DNA from 2 places in the Brevundimonas sp. LM2 genome. Region 2 is predicted to be linked to the other one. Evidence: predicted binding sites of a transcription regulator. Region 2 holds the regulator's gene; the other holds the start of a gene.
What was found. Region 2 encodes LexA, which represses DNA repair genes until DNA is damaged. Its sites were predicted from a motif close to ATGTTCNCNANNTGTTCT; they were not measured.

Region 1 (7,466 bases), 160 kb from region 2:
GAGCTATTCGGTCTTCATCCGGGGCGATTCCGGGCGGATCTATCGCTATCTGCACATGGACCCCGCCCATGTGCAGACCATTCTGACCGAGGGTCAGCGGGTGACCCGGGGCCAGCCGATCGGCAAGGTCTCGGATGCGTTCGGCGGCTCGGCGACGACCATCCACCTGCATTTCGAGATCAAGGCTCCGGTCACCGCGAACGGATCGTCGGCCGTCATCTTCGTCCCGACATACACCAGCCTGGAAGACTCCTATCAGAAGCTGCTGAACGCGACGGCCTGATCCAGGACCGGAACCAAGGCCCCATGAAAAAGGCGACCCTTGAGGGCCGCCTGATCCATCGCGTGTTGACCCTCGCGGTTACATCGCGTCGAGCATTTCCTGGGCGTGGTCGCGGTGCATCGTGACCTTGGGGATGATCTCGGTCGCCAGAGCGGCGAGGCCCGGGGTCTCGCTGTGGTCCTTGAAGCCGTTCAGCAGGGTCAGGGCCTCGTTGTGGGCCGCGACCTGCTGGGTCAGGTAGACGCGGTCGAAGTCGGCCGGCGTCGCCGTGTTGAGATTGTCGATCAGACCCTGGCGGCGTTCGTCGAGGGTGGTCGGCAGGGGGGTGTCGGCGGCTTCCGTCGGGGCCAAGGCCTTCAGCTTCGCGGTCGAGGCGGTGTGGTCGGTCTTGATCATGCCGGCCAGTTCATCGATCCCGGCCGTGCTGGACTTGGCGGCGGCGATGTCGGCGGACTGCAGCTCGTACATGTCCGAGACGGCAAGCGCGGTGACGAAGCCGCCCGCCGTATTGGCCCCCAGGGTGGCGGCCGAGACCTGGCCGACCGGCACGGAGGCCGCGTCCTGGGTCGCATTGACGGCCGCGCCGGCGTCGTCGGCGGGTTCGTTGGATGGGCTGCAGGCGCCCAGAAGGGCAAGGGTGGCGGTGCCGGCGAGAAGCAGACGGATCATGAGAGAATTCCTCCAGAGGTTCTGCGACCGTAACCGTCACCGCCTCCGGGGGTTCCTGTGTCGGCTCGCCGTCACGCCTCCTCGAGCATCAGCACGCCGGGCGCGGACTTCAGCGCCCCGCGCAGCGCCCCGTCCAGACGATAGCGTCCAGGCAGACGCATCTCGACCTCGCGCCGCCCGTCCAGGGAGGCGATCAGGGTGATCTCGCCGCCCTTCCCGGCGGCCACCGCCCGCGCCAGCCGGGCCTGGATGGCGGCGGGATCGGTGGTGCGGGCCGAGACGTGAACGCGAAGGCCGACCGTCGAGTCGTCCACCAGGGTCTCCAGCTTCGAACAGTCGTCGCCGAAGAACCGCACCTCCCCGTCCGACGACTTGGCCCGGACCCGTACCATCAGGGCCGAGCCGACCTCCAGCAGGTCGCGGCATTTGCGCAGCTGTTCCGGCGGGAACAGGCATTCGAATTCGCCGGTCGGGTCCGAGAAGGTGACGAAGGCGAATTTCTCGCCGTTCTTGGCGCTGGCCCGCTCCTGACGGCGGCGCACCACCCCGGCCATCATGAAGGCGTCGTGGCCCTGTTCGGCCCGCTGCACCGCCTCGGCGACGAAGGTGATGCGCTTCCTGCGCAGCGCCCCCTCCATGTCCTCCAGCGGGTGGCCCGACAGGTAGAAGCCCACGGCCGACAGCTCCTGATCCAGCCGCTCGGGCCCGACCCAGGGTTCGACGCTCTTGAGCCGGGGCCGGGCCGCCCCCGCCTGATCGGCCCCGAACAGACTGACCTGGGACGAGGACCGGTCGGCCGCCACGCTCTGGCAATAGGCCATCAGGGTGTCGGCCTGTTCGAACAGCTGACGCCGGTTCGGGTGGATGGAATCGAAGGCCCCGGCCTTGGCCAGTCCCTCCAGCGCCCGCTTGTTCACGGCGCGCGGATCGACCCGCTCGAGGAAGTCGAAGATGTCGGCGAACCGCCCGCCGGTCTCGCGCACCTCGACCACGTGTTTCATGGCCTCCAGGCCCACATTGCGGATCGCCCCCAGGGCGTACAGCACGGCCCCCTCCCCTTCGCGCCAGGCGACGTCGAAATCGGCCGAGGAGGCGTTCACATCGGGCGCGCGCACCGGCACGCCGAACTTGCGCGCGTCCTGGTAGAAGACCGCCAGCTTGTCGGTGTTCGACAGATCCAGGCTCATCGAGGCGGCGAAGAACTCGACCGGGTGGTTGGCCTTCAGCCAGCCGGTTTGGTACGAAATCAGCGCATAGGCGGCGGCGTGGGACTTGTTGAAGCCGTAGCCGGCGAACTTGGCCACCAGTTCGAAGATGGAGTCGGACTGCGCCTCCGGCACGGACTTCTCGGACGCGCCCTTGATGAAGCGCGCCTTCTGGAAATCCATCTCCTCCTTCTTCTTCTTGCCCATGGCCCGGCGCAGCAGGTCGGCCTCGCCCAGGCTGTAGCCGGCCAGGACCTGGGCGATCTTCATCACCTGTTCCTGGTAGATGATGACGCCGTAGGTCTCTGACAGCGTCTCCTTCAGGGTCGGGTGCAGGTAATCGACCTCGGCCCGGCCGAATTTCCGGTCGATATAGGTGTCGATCATCTCCATCGGCCCGGGCCGGTACAGGGAGATCAGGGCGGTGATCTCCTCGATGGAGCCGCAGCGCATCTTGCGCAGGGTGTCGCGCATGCCCTGGGATTCCAGCTGGAACACCCCGACCGTCTGGCCCGAGGCCATCAGCTCATAGGTCCGGGTGTCGTCCAGCGGCAGCAGGTTGAAGTCCTGGGCCGCCCCGCGCCGCGACAGATAGCCGTGGGCCCGGTCCAGCACGGTCAGGGTCTTCAGCCCCAGGAAGTCGAACTTCACCAGGCCGGCGGGCTCGACCCATTTCATGTTGAACTGGGTGGCGGGGATGTCCGAGCGCGGGTCCTGGTACAGCGGCGTCAGCTCGACCAGGGGCCGGTCGCCGATGACGATGCCGGCGGCGTGGGTCGAGGCGTTACGGTACAGCCCCTCCAGCTCCAGCGCCGTCGCCAGCAGGGTCGCCACCGCCCGATCGGTGTCGCGCGCCTCGCGCAGGCGCGGCTCGATCTCGATCGCCTGGGCCAGGGTGGTCGGGGCGGCCGGGTTGTTGGGGATCATCTTGGCCAGACGATCGACCTGGCCCAGCGGCATCTGCAGCACCCGGCCGACGTCGCGCAGCACGGCCCGCGCCTGCAGGGTACCGAAGGTGATGATCTGGGCCACCCGGTCCTTGCCGTAGCGCTCCTGAACATAGGTGATCACCTCCTCCCGCCGCTCCTGGCAGAAGTCGATGTCGAAGTCGGGCATGGAGACCCGTTCGGGGTTCAGGAACCGCTCGAACAGCAGGCCGAACCGCAGGGGATCCAGATCGGTGATGGTCAGGGCCCAGGCCACCAGAGACCCCGCCCCCGACCCCCGGCCCGGTCCCACGGGAATGCCGTGCGACTTGGCCCATTTGATGAAGTCGGCCACGATCAGGAAATAGCCGGGGAAGCCCATCTGGGTGATGATCCCGACCTCCCACTCCAGCCGGGTCCAGTATTCGGACTCCGGCGCCGAGGGCGTCACCAGCCTCAGCCGCGCCTTCAGACCCTCGCGGGCCTGGTGCATGAGCTCGTCGGGCTCGGTGCGGCCGTCGCCGGTGTCGAACCGGGGCAGAATCGGCGGGTGGGTCTTGACCAGGAAGGCGCAGCGGCGGGCGATCTCGATCGTGCTGTCGCAGGCCTCGGGCAGGTCCACGAACAGGGTCCGCATCTCGGCGGCGCTGCGGAAGAAATGCTGGTCGGTGATGCGGCGGCGGTCTTCCTGGCCGGTGAAGGCCCCGTCGGCGATGCACAGCAGGGCGTCGTGCGACCGGGCCTGCTCGCGCCGGGCGTAGTGGACGTCGTTGGTGGCTACCAGCGGCGCGTCGTGGGCGTAGGCCCAGTCGACCAGGCCCCGCTCGGCCGCCGCCTCGTCCGGCAGGCCGTGGCGCTGCAGCTCGACATAGAAGCGGTCGCCGAAGGCCTCCGCCATGGCCGCCAGGGCCCTGGCCCCCTCGATAGGGTTGTTGTGGGCGAACAGGGGGTCAACCGGGCCGTCCGGACCGCCGGACAGCAGGATCAGCCCCTCGGACCGCGCCACCACCTGGCTCCAGGCCACGTTCGGCTCCTCGTCGCCGGCGTCCAGATAGGCCGACGACGACAGGGCGCACAGGTTGCGCCAGCCGGCCTCGTCCTGACAGATCAGCACCACGGTCGGCACCTTGGCCCAGCGCTCGGACCGCCTGCCGCCGATCCCGGTCACCGGCAAGGCACAGGCGATCAGGGGTTGAACGCCCACGGCCTTGGCCGCTTCCGAGAACTCCAGCGCCCCGAACAGATTGACCCGGTCCGCCACCCCGACCGCCGGCATGCCCGCGTCCGCCGCCAGTTTGCCGACCTTGCCCGCCTTGATCGCGCCTTCCAGCAGCGAATAGGCCGAGCGGACCCTCAGGTGGACGAAACCGGTCTGGACGGGGGCGTCGGTGATGGCCTGAACCTCGATGTCAGGCCGGAGGCGACTCATCTCGCCAACAGGGCGACCTGCCACACCATCCAGACAATGCCGCTGCACGATGCAAGCGACAGACCCTCTCGAACCACCCGTGTCATCGGCTTATCCCCAGATTGCGTGTTCCGGCATTGTTCTATGTTGGCTTTTTGTTCTCGTCAACAGCCTGTGAATGTGAGGCGACGGCGGCTGTGCAAATGTCTAGGATCGACCCCTGCGCATCGCCCTTCCGGCGGCGCCTGTCTGGAGTATCGGCCATGGCCAAGGGTCAAGTGAAGTCGAACAAGGAAACCCGCAAACCCAAGGCCGAGAAGCCCAAGCCGGCCGTGTCGGTGGGGACCTCGCCCTTCACCCAGCCGCCCGGCAAGAAATAGGGCGTCGCGCGCGGGGGTGAACTACCCCCGCGACCGCTCCACCGTGTCGACCGACGGGTTGGCTCGGAGCGCCGCCATGATGCTGGTGGCGTGTTTGGCGTCGGCCACCTCGACGTCCAGGTCCAGGTCGAAGAAGTCGGACTGGCGGTGCGCCATCCGCAGGTTCAGGATATTGCCGCCGGCCTCGCCGATGACGGTGGCGACCTGACCCAGGACGCCGGGGGCGTTCTTCATCGTGGCCCGCAGCCGCGCCATGCCCACCGCTCCCTGTTCGGCCTGGGGCGTCCACTGCAGATCCTGCCAGACGCTATCGTCGTCGGCGAAATCGGCCAGGCGCTGGCAGTCGATGACGTGGACGGTCAGGCCCTTTTCCGGCTCCAGGATGCCGACGATGCGGTCGCCGGGCACGGGGGTGCAGCAGGCCCCGAAATGGATGCTGACGCCGGGGGTCAGGCCGCCGCCGCGCACGAACAGACGGGCCTTGTCGTCGGCGATCTTCTTGCGTTCCTGGCCCAGGTTCAGCGTGCCCTTCAGGGCCGGGAACAGCATCTCCACGACCTTGTTGGCCGGCAGGCGACCGCGGCCGATGGCGTCGAACAGGTCTTCCTGGGTGCCGGTGGCCAGGGTCTCGACCACGGACTTCAGCGACACGTCGGCCAGGGCCTTGCCGACCCGGATCAGGGCCTGCTCCAGCGTCGTCTTGCCCAGTTTGTAGAACTCCTCGCGTTCGGAGGAGCGGATGTGGCGGCGGATGGCCGAACGGGCCCGGCCGGTGACGGTCAGGCTGCGCCAGTCGGCCGGGGCCTCGCGCTTCTTGCCGCGGATGATCTCGACCACGTCGCCGTTCTGCAGCGCGGTGCGCATCGGCTTCAGCTCGCCATTGATCTTGACGCCCACGGCCGTGTCCCCGACCTCGGTGTGGACCGAATAGGCGAAGTCCAGCGCCATGCCGCCGCGCGGCAGGGTGATCAGCCGGCCCTTGGGCGTGAAGACGAAGACCTGATCCAGGTACATCTCCAGCTTGGCGTGCTCGACCCAGTCCTCGCCCCCCTCCCCGTGCTCGATCACCTGGACGAGGTGGCGCAGGTTCTGCAGGGGGTCGCGGCCGCCGTCCTTCTCCATCGCCTCCTGGTCGAAGCCATAGGACTGGTTCTTGTAGGCCCAGTGGGCGGCGACGCCGTCCTCGGCCACCCGGTCCATGGCCTCGGTGCGGATCTGCATCTCGATGCGCAGGCCGCCGGGGCCGACCACCGTGGTGTGCAGCGAGCGATAGTTGTTCGACTTGGGCGTGGAGATGAAATCCTTGAACCGCTCGGGCACCATCGGCCACGACCGGTGGATGACGCCCAGCGCGCGGTAGCAGTCGTCCTCGACCTCCAGCAGCACGCGGAAGCCGTAGATGTCGGACAGGGAGGAAAAGCCCACCGACTTGCGCTGCAGCTTCCTCCAGATCGAATAGGGCGTCTTCTGCCGGCCATAGACTCGGGCCTTGATCCCGGCCTCGCTCAGCACCTGCTGGATCTCGGCGGCGACACCCTCTGTGGCGTGGCCGTGCTCGAGCTTCAGCGCCTCCAGCCGCCGCTCGATGGCGGTGCGGGCCGTGGGGTTCAGATGCTCGAACGCCAGCTCTTCCAGCTCCGACGCGATCGAATGGATGCCGATCGACCGGCCCAGCGGCGCATAGACCTCCAGCGTCTCGCGGCTGATCCGCTCGCGCTTCTCGGGCTTGACGTATTTCAGCGTCCGCATGTTGTGCAGACGGTCGGCCAGCTTGACCAACAGGACCCGCACGTCGCGGCTGATGGCCAGGATGAATTTGCGCAGGTTCTCGGCCTGGCGGGTGTGCTCGGCCTGCAGCTCAAGGCGCGACAGCTTGGTCACGCCCTCGACCAAGACGGCGACCTCCTCGCCGAACATGCGGGCGATGTCGTCGCGCGTGGCCGAGGTGTCCTCGACCACGTCGTGCAGCAGGGCGGTGACGATGGTGGCCGTGTCCAGCCGGTAGTCGGTCAGGATGCCCGCCACCTGGATCGGATGGGCGAAATAGGGGTCGCCCGAGGCCCGCAGCTGCGAGCCGTGCATCTTCATCGCATAGACATAGGCCCGGTTCAGCAGGGCCTCGTCGGCGGTGGGATCATAGGCCTTGACCGCCTCGATCAGCTCGAACTGGCGCAAGACCGGAATGCGTTTCGCCGCCGGCACGGATGCGGGCGGCGATACGACGTCATTGGCAATGGGGGTCGGCGGCGGGGTCGGACCGGACCGCGCCGGGAGGATGGTGATACCGTTGGCGGGTTGAGCCGTCAGTACCGCTCCTCCTGACCGCCGTCCCGGTCGCTCTGCAGCGCGCGGATCAGTTCGGCCTCGGCCATGTTCATGTGTTGCGGCTCGGCCAGCAGACCGACGATCTCCGCCTCGTCTTCGGCTTCGGTGCGCTCGTCGACGCGCTGCAGGGCGACGATGACCGTTTCCAGCAGCTCGGCGGGGACCACCGTCTCGTCGGCGATCTCGCGCAGGGCGACGACGGGGTTCTTGTCGTTGTCGCGATCCAGGGTCAGGGCCGCGCCGTTGGCGATCGCGCGGGCGCGGTTTCCG
Region 2 (7,466 bases):
TCCGGCCGCCGCCCTGGAAGCCCTCGGCGTGACCGCCCCGGGCACCCCAGCGACGACCGCGCCCGCACCGGCCCAATGAGCCAGGCCACCGACCGGGACGCCCTGGTCAAGGGACTGAAGGCCGGCACACCGCAGATCGCGGTGCGGCGGATCATCGACGACCTGGAGACCCCGGTATCGGCCTATCTGAAGGTCGGCTGGGGCCGGGCTCACGCCTTCCTGCTCGAGTCGGTCGAGGGCGGTGCCCTAAACGGCCGCTATTCGATCATCGCCCTCGATCCCGACGTCGTCTGGCGCTGCCGCGACGGCGTGCCGGCCCTGGCGCGGGGCGCGGACATCGCCGCCAAGGCCTATGTCGACCAGCCGGGCGGCGCGCTGGACAGCCTGCGCGCCCTGATCGCCGAGACCCGCTTCGACCTTCCGGATGGCCTGCCCCCCATGGCGGCCGGTCTGTTCGGGGTGTTCGGCTACGACATGGTCCGGCTGCTGGAGCCCTTGGGCGCGCCCAACCCTGATCCGCTGGATCTGCCCGACGCCGTCCTGACCCGCCCCTCGGTCATCGCCGTCTTCGATTCGGTGCAGCACGAGATCGTCGTCATGGCCCCGATCTGGCCCGGAGCGGAGGCCGAGGCCGCCGTAGACGCCGCCGAGGTGCGGCTGGACGATTTCGAGGCCCGCCTGCGCCGCCCTCTGCTGGGCCGTCTTCCGGCCGAGCCCTCGGGAGCCGTGCCCTTCGCCTCGCCGGTCGACGGCGCGGCCTATGCCGCTTTGGTGGCCGCCGCCAAGGACTACATCGCCGCCGGCGACATCTTCCAGGTCGTGCTCAGCCACCGCTTCAGCGCGCCCTGGGCGGGCGACCCGTTCGCCTTCTATCGGTCGCTGCGCCGCCAGAACCCGTCACCCTACCTGTATTTCCTCAATTTCGACGACTTCCAGCTGGCAGGATCCAGCCCCGAGATCCTGGTGCGGCTGAAGGACGGCGGCGTCACCATCCGCCCCCTGGCGGGCACCCGCCCGCGCGGCGCGACGCCGGAGGCCGACCGCGCGCTTGAGGCCGAGCTTCTGGCCGATCCCAAGGAGCGCGCCGAGCACCTGATGCTGCTGGACCTGGGCCGCAACGACGTCGGCCGCGTGGCGGCGCCGGGCAGCGTGCGCGTGACCGAGAGCTTCGTGGTCGAACGCTACAGCCAGGTCATGCACATCGTCTCGAATGTCGAGGGTCGCGCCCACCCCGAACTCGACGCTGTCGACACCCTTCTGGCCGCCCTGCCCGCCGGCACGCTTTCCGGCGCGCCCAAGGTCCGGGCCATGGAGATCATCGACGAGCTGGAGACGGTCAAGCGCGGCGTCGGCTATGGCGGCGGCGTCGGCTATATCTCGGCGGGCGGAGAGGCCGACATCTGCATCGTCCTGCGCACCGCCCTGTTCGCCGACGGTCAGGTCTTCGTCCAGGCCGGGGCCGGCGTGGTGGCCGACAGCGAACCGGCCGCCGAATATGCCGAGACCGAGGCCAAGGCCCGCGCCCCGATGCGCGCCGCCGAGGACGCCTGGCGTTTCGAACTTGGGGCCCCGGTCAACGACCCGGGCGGGATCTAGACCGGCTGACTGACCGCTGGGGGCCGGTCGTCGATCGCCACCCCGGGCCCCAGGATCATCACCCCCGCCAGCAGCACCGCCGACGTCGCCGCCAGCGCCGCCGCACCCAGGGTGGCCATCGGGTTCGACCGGCGGACATCCTCGACGAGCAGCCGTCGCGCCTCTTCGATCTGCGCTTGCGGGGTCATGGACGAGTGCTCCGTTTCGGGACTCGTTTCCGACCGCAGCGGTTAAAGATCCGTGTGCGCACGCGTCGCTTGGCGCGGGCCGAACCAGTCTCTAGAAGCGGCGGATGATCCTCGTCGTCGATAACTACGACAGCTTTACCTACAACCTCGTCCACTACCTCGCGGAGCTGGGCGCGCAGACGCACGTCATTCGCAACGACGACCTGACCGTCGAGGAGGCCTGGGCCCTGAAGCCCGAGGCGGTGCTGCTGTCGCCCGGCCCCTGCGCCCCGGACCAGGCCGGCATCTGCCTGCCCCTGATCACCACGGCCCCCGACGACATGCCGATCCTGGGCGTCTGCCTGGGTCATCAGGCCATCGGCCAGGCCTTCGGCGGGGACGTGGTGCGGGCCAAGGCGCTGATGCACGGCAAGACCTCGCCCATCACCCACGACGACCGGGGCCTGTTCGCCGGCCTGCCGACCCCCTTCACAGCCACCCGCTATCACAGCCTCGCCGTGGCCCGCGCCACCCTGCCCAACAGTCTGGACGTCACGGCCTGGACCGAGGACGGCGAGATCATGGGCGTCCAGCACCACGCCCGGCCGATACACGGGGTCCAGTTTCACCCCGAGTCGATCGCCACCGAACACGGCCATGCCCTGCTGGCCAATTTCCTCGATCTGGCGGGCGTCAAACGCCTGGCCATGGTCTGAGGCCATGTCCGAAGGGTTCAAGCCGCTGCTCGCCCGGCTGGTCGACGGCCAGACGCTGAGCGAAACCGAGGCCGGCGACTTCTTCGCCGCCTGCTTGCGGGGCGAGCCGACCCCCGCCCAGGTCGCCGCCGCCGTCACCGCCCTGCGCATCCGGGGCGAGACGGTCGACGAGATCACCGCCTTCGCCCGCGCCATGCGCGCCGCCGCCACCCCCTTCGATCAGCCGTATGAGGTCATCGACACCTGCGGCACAGGGGGCGACGGCCAGCACACCTGGAATATCTCCACCGCCGCCGCCCTGGTCCTGGCCGGGGCGGGCCTGAAGGTCGCCAAACACGGCAACCGCGCGCTCAGCTCTCGCTCCGGCTCGTCCGACGTGCTGTCCGTCCTCGGCGTCGACCTGACCGCAGGGCCGGAGCGCCAGAAGCGGGCGCTGGACGAAGCAGGGATCTGTTTCCTGTTCGCCCCCCACTATCACGGGGCCATGCGCCACGTCGGGCCGATCCGCGCCGAGATCGGCTTCCGTACCGTGTTCAACCTGCTCGGGCCGCTGTCCAACCCGGCCCTGGCGCGGCGTCAGGTCATGGGCGTCTATGATCCGCGGCTGCTCGAGCCGCTCGCCCAGGTGCTGGGCAATCTGGGGGCCGCCCGGGCCTGGACGGTCCACGGCGAAGGCCTGGACGAACTGACCACGACCGGCCCGACCGCGGTCGCGGAATGGAAGGACGGTGCCGTCCACCGCTTCACCGTCACCCCCGAGGACGCCGGCCTGCCCCGCGCCGACCTCGCGGCCCTGCGCGGCGGCGACGCCGAGACCAATGCCGCCGCCCTGACCGCCCTGCTGGACGGGGCCGCCGGACCCTATCGCGACGTCGTCCTGCTGAACGCCGCCGCCGCCCTGATCGTCGCCGACCACGCCGCCGACCTGAAAGAGGGCGTGGCCCTGGCCGCCCGCGCCATCGATGACGGGTCCGCCCGCACCGCTCTGACGACCCTGGCCGCCGTCACCTCGGCCCCCGAACCGGTCGAGGCCACATGACCGACATCCTGGAACAGATCGCCGCCTACAAGCGGGTCGAGGTCGCCGAGCGCAAGGCCGCCCGCCCCTTGGCCGAGGTCGAATCTCTGGCTTTGGTCGCCGGCATGCCGCGCGGCTTCCTGGCGGCCCTGCGCCGCCGCTCGCACGACGGCCGTCCGGCCCTGATCGCCGAGATCAAGAAGGCCAGCCCGTCCAAGGGCCTGATCCGCGCCGACTTCGATCCACCGGCCCTGGCCCGCGCCTATGAGGTGGGCGGCGCGACCTGCCTGTCCGTCCTGACCGACGAGCCCAGCTTCCAGGGCCACGACGCCTATCTGGGCGCCGCGCGCGCCGCGACCGCCCTGCCCTGTCTGCGAAAGGACTTCCTGGTCGATCCCTGGCAGGTGGCCGAAAGCCGCGCCCTGTGCGCCGACGCCATCCTGATCATCCTGTCGATGGTCGACGACGCCCTCGCCGCCGACCTGCTGGCCGAGGCGCGTCGATTCGGCATGGACGCCCTGATCGAGACTCACGACGAGGCCGAGATGGCCCGCGCCGTGGCCTTGGGCGGCGACCTGATCGGCATCAACAACCGGTCGCTGCGCACCTTCGAAGTCGATCTGGGGGCCACCGCCCGCTACGCCGCCATGGCTCCCTCCGGTGCCCTGCTGGTCGCCGAGAGCGGCATCTTCACGGCCGCCGACGTGGCCGAGGTCGCGGCGGCGGGTGCACGCGCGATCCTTGTTGGAGAATCTCTCATGCGTCAGAGCGATGTGGAAGAAGCGACGCGCACTCTGCTGGCCTGAGATCAGGCGGCCAGCGACTGCTCCATGAACGGCGCGATGACGCCCAGCGCCCGGTCGACATAGGCCGCCTTCTCTCCCACCGGGGCGACATAGTGGATCGCCTCTTCGGCGTCCTGCAGCGAGGCCAGCCGCGCGATGGTCCAGGCCGCCAGATATTGCGACGCCAGGCACCCCCCCGCGGTGGCGACATTGCCATGCGCTACGAACGGCGCGTCGAGCACCTCGACCCCGGCCTCGATCACCCAGGGCTTGGTGGTCAAGTCGGTGCAGGCCGGCAGCCGGCCGATCAGCCCCAATTTCGCCAACAGCAGCGTGCCCGAACATTGGGCCCCGATCAGCTGGCGCGCTGGATCGAGCGTGATTCGCGCCAGCATCGCCGGGTCGGCTGCGACCTCGCGCGTACGAATGCCGCTGCCGATCAGGACCGCGTCCGCCTCGGCCGCATATTCGAGCGGCTCCTGCCGCTGGATCGTGACCCCGTTCATCGAGGTCACCTCCAGCGTCGGAGCGGCGATGCGCGTCTCCCAGCCCTTGGCGCGCATCCGGTTCAGGATGCCGGCGGCGATGAAGGAATCCAGCTCGTTGAAGCCGTCGAAGGTGAGGATGGCGATGCGCACGGTGCGCTCCATAAGGGCGCGGTCTCCCGGCACGGGGACGCTCGCGACCCGTGGATGAGAGGCCAAGCGGGGCCGCAATGCACGTGAAAAACCGCCGGCCACCGTTAAGTTGACATTAGGCAAGAACACTTACAGAACATCGACAACGGTTCACGACTTGTTCTGAGGGCGATCCCCACCATGCTGACCAAAAAACAGCACGAACTCCTGATGTTCATCCATGAACGGATCAAGGAGACCGGCGTCTCCCCCTCGTTCGACGAGATGAAGGAGGCGCTGGACCTGGCGTCCAAGTCGGGTATCCATCGGCTGATCACGGCGCTGGAGGAACGCGGCTTCATCCGCCGTCTCGCCCACCGCGCTCGGGCGCTCGAGGTCGTCAAACTCCCGGAACAGGCCACGACTGGACCGGTCCGGGGCCGTGCCCCCTTCCGCCCCGACGTCATCGAGGGCGGCGGACGACCCCGCCCGGTCGAGCCCGCCAACGACACTCGCGAACTGGTGCTGGTCGGCAAGATCGCCGCCGGCGTGCCCATCGCGGCCATCCAGCAGGACCACGGCCGCTATTCGGTGCCCGAGGCCATGCTGGGCGCGGGCGAGCACTACATGCTCGAGATCGAGGGTGATTCGATGATCGAGGCCGGCATCCTCAACGGCGACCTGGTGGTCATCAAACGCGTCGACACCGCCTCCTCCGGCGAGATCGTCGTTGCCTTGGTCGAGGGCGAGGAAGCCACCCTCAAACGGCTGCGCCGCAAGGGCAACTCCATCGCCCTGGAGCCCGCCAACCGCGCCTATGAGACCCGCATCTTCGGCCCCGACCAGGTCGAGGTCCAGGGCAAGCTGGTCGGCCTGATCCGCCAGTATCACTGACGGCACGCCCGGCTCCGCTGATCCCGGCGGAGGAGCAAAGAGCCCGCTTTTCCTCCCCGCCTATCCCGGCGAAAGCCGGGACCCAGTCCTTTGGGCGCTCCACGTCGGAGGTTGGTTGCGAAGGCGGTCCAGGCCGTGCCCCGCGCCAGCACTGGATCCTGGCTTTCGCCGGGATGAGTGGAGGCTGAAATTCCCGCGCTCCAAAAGGCGTGTCTATGGCACGTCAGCTGCGTCCGGATCGCCAACGCGGCTCCACGGCCGGTCGCCCCTCGCCTCCGCCGACCAGACCGCCCGCCAGCCTTGCGGCGTCTGCCACAGCTCAACCGCCCCGCCCCGCGCATAATCAACGCCGTCCAGCACTAGGGTGTCGGCGCACTCCTCCGGCAGGACCGTCACCGTCGCCCGCACGCTGACCAGGGGAGCCGAGGCGCACAGGTCCGCCAGCGCCTCTAGGCCCGGCGCGGTCTGGCCCCACCACAGGGCGATGGGCGCATCCGTCCCGGTCCCCGGCGCGCAGGCATAACGCTCGCAGACCCAGCCGTCCTCGCCGCGATTCGTCGCCGTCAGACCGCGCCGCCGTGACCACAGGTCGGTGGCGAAGGTCCGCACGCCGGGCCGCACGATGACCGCTCGTTTGTCCTCGCTATAGGCCGCATTCGTCCCGCCATCGCCGATCCAGACCGTCGGCGTCGGCGCGCGCGGCCACAGCAGCACGGCGCACACGAACGGCAACCCAAGCCAACGCAGCCGCCCCTCCCACAGGGCCACGAACAGCACGCCCAGGAAGGAGATCGGCAGCACATCGTCCGGCGCGCTGGCGATGGTCCGCACCGCGCCGGGCAGGCCGGCGGTCCAGTGCCCCACCGCCAGCATGGCCTCCACGCCCTGCCCCGCCACCCACAGGAAGGGCGCGCCCAGCCCCTCCGGCCCCAGCAGGACGCCCAGCGCCAGGGCCGGCATCAGGACGAAGTCGGCGATCGGGGCGGTGGCCAGGTTGGCGATCAGGCCGAACACGGCGGTCCGGTTGAAATGCTGTATCGCGAACGGCCCGGTCGCGGCCCCGGCCACGGCACTGGCCGTCACCGCCACGACCAGCCAGTGCCGCGCCGACTGCGCCATGGCGATGGGCCAGGGCACAGACAGTTCGCGCGTCCGGGGCGGCCAGGCCTCGGCCAGGGCGACCAGGGCGGCCGTGGCCGCGAACGACATCTGAAAGCCCGGCGTCACGACGGCCTCCGGTTGCAGCATCAGCACCACCATGGCCGCCACCGCCAGCCCGTGCATGCTGATGGCCGGCCGATCCAGCAGGATGCCGGCAAAGGCGATCGACGCCGTGACCGCCGCCCGCTCGGCCGGGGCCGGCGACCCCGACAGCACCAGATAACTCCACACCGCGATCAGACCCGCGACCGCCGCCACCTTCTTGCCGGACACCCGCAGCGCCAGAAAAGGCCAGGCGGCGACCCCGAACCGGACCAGGAAGAAGGCGAACCCGCCGACGATCGCCATGTGCAGGCCCGAGATCGACAGGATGTGCGCCAGTCCGGAATCGCGCATGGCGTCCAGGTCCTCGCGCTGGATCCAGGTCTCGTGCCCCGTCGTCATGGCCGCCGCGATCCCGCCCGTCCGCGCCCCCAGCCGGTCGACGATCCGCTGGGCCAGGCCGAATCGGG

Region 1: a site for LexA is predicted at 4,636-4,653, ahead of dnaE (DNA polymerase III subunit alpha). Genes of this name have one in related genera too.

The regions. Positions count from the first base shown of each region.
Region 1 is NZ_CP019508.1:2,274,368-2,281,833, forward strand. Features, by position in the region: gene BZG35_RS11240 (M23 family metallopeptidase) at 1-283, shown strand, start outside; gene BZG35_RS11245 (DUF4142 domain-containing protein) at 362-952, opposite strand; gene dnaE (DNA polymerase III subunit alpha) at 1,024-4,476, opposite strand; gene BZG35_RS18225 (hypothetical protein) at 4,755-4,871, shown strand; gene BZG35_RS11255 (bifunctional (p)ppGpp synthetase/guanosine-3',5'-bis(diphosphate) 3'-pyrophosphohydrolase) at 4,893-7,055, opposite strand; gene rpoZ (DNA-directed RNA polymerase subunit omega) at 7,175-7,466, opposite strand, start outside.
Region 2 is NZ_CP019508.1:2,116,685-2,124,150, forward strand. Features, by position in the region: gene BZG35_RS10410 (peptidylprolyl isomerase) at 1-79, shown strand, start outside; gene trpE (anthranilate synthase component I) at 76-1,596, shown strand; gene BZG35_RS10420 (peptidoglycan-binding protein) at 1,593-1,784, opposite strand; gene BZG35_RS10425 (aminodeoxychorismate/anthranilate synthase component II) at 1,889-2,479, shown strand; gene trpD (anthranilate phosphoribosyltransferase) at 2,484-3,518, shown strand; gene trpC (indole-3-glycerol phosphate synthase TrpC) at 3,515-4,303, shown strand; gene BZG35_RS10440 (DJ-1/PfpI family protein) at 4,306-4,920, opposite strand; gene lexA (transcriptional repressor LexA) at 5,101-5,793, shown strand; gene BZG35_RS10450 (ComEC/Rec2 family competence protein) at 6,007-7,466, opposite strand, start outside.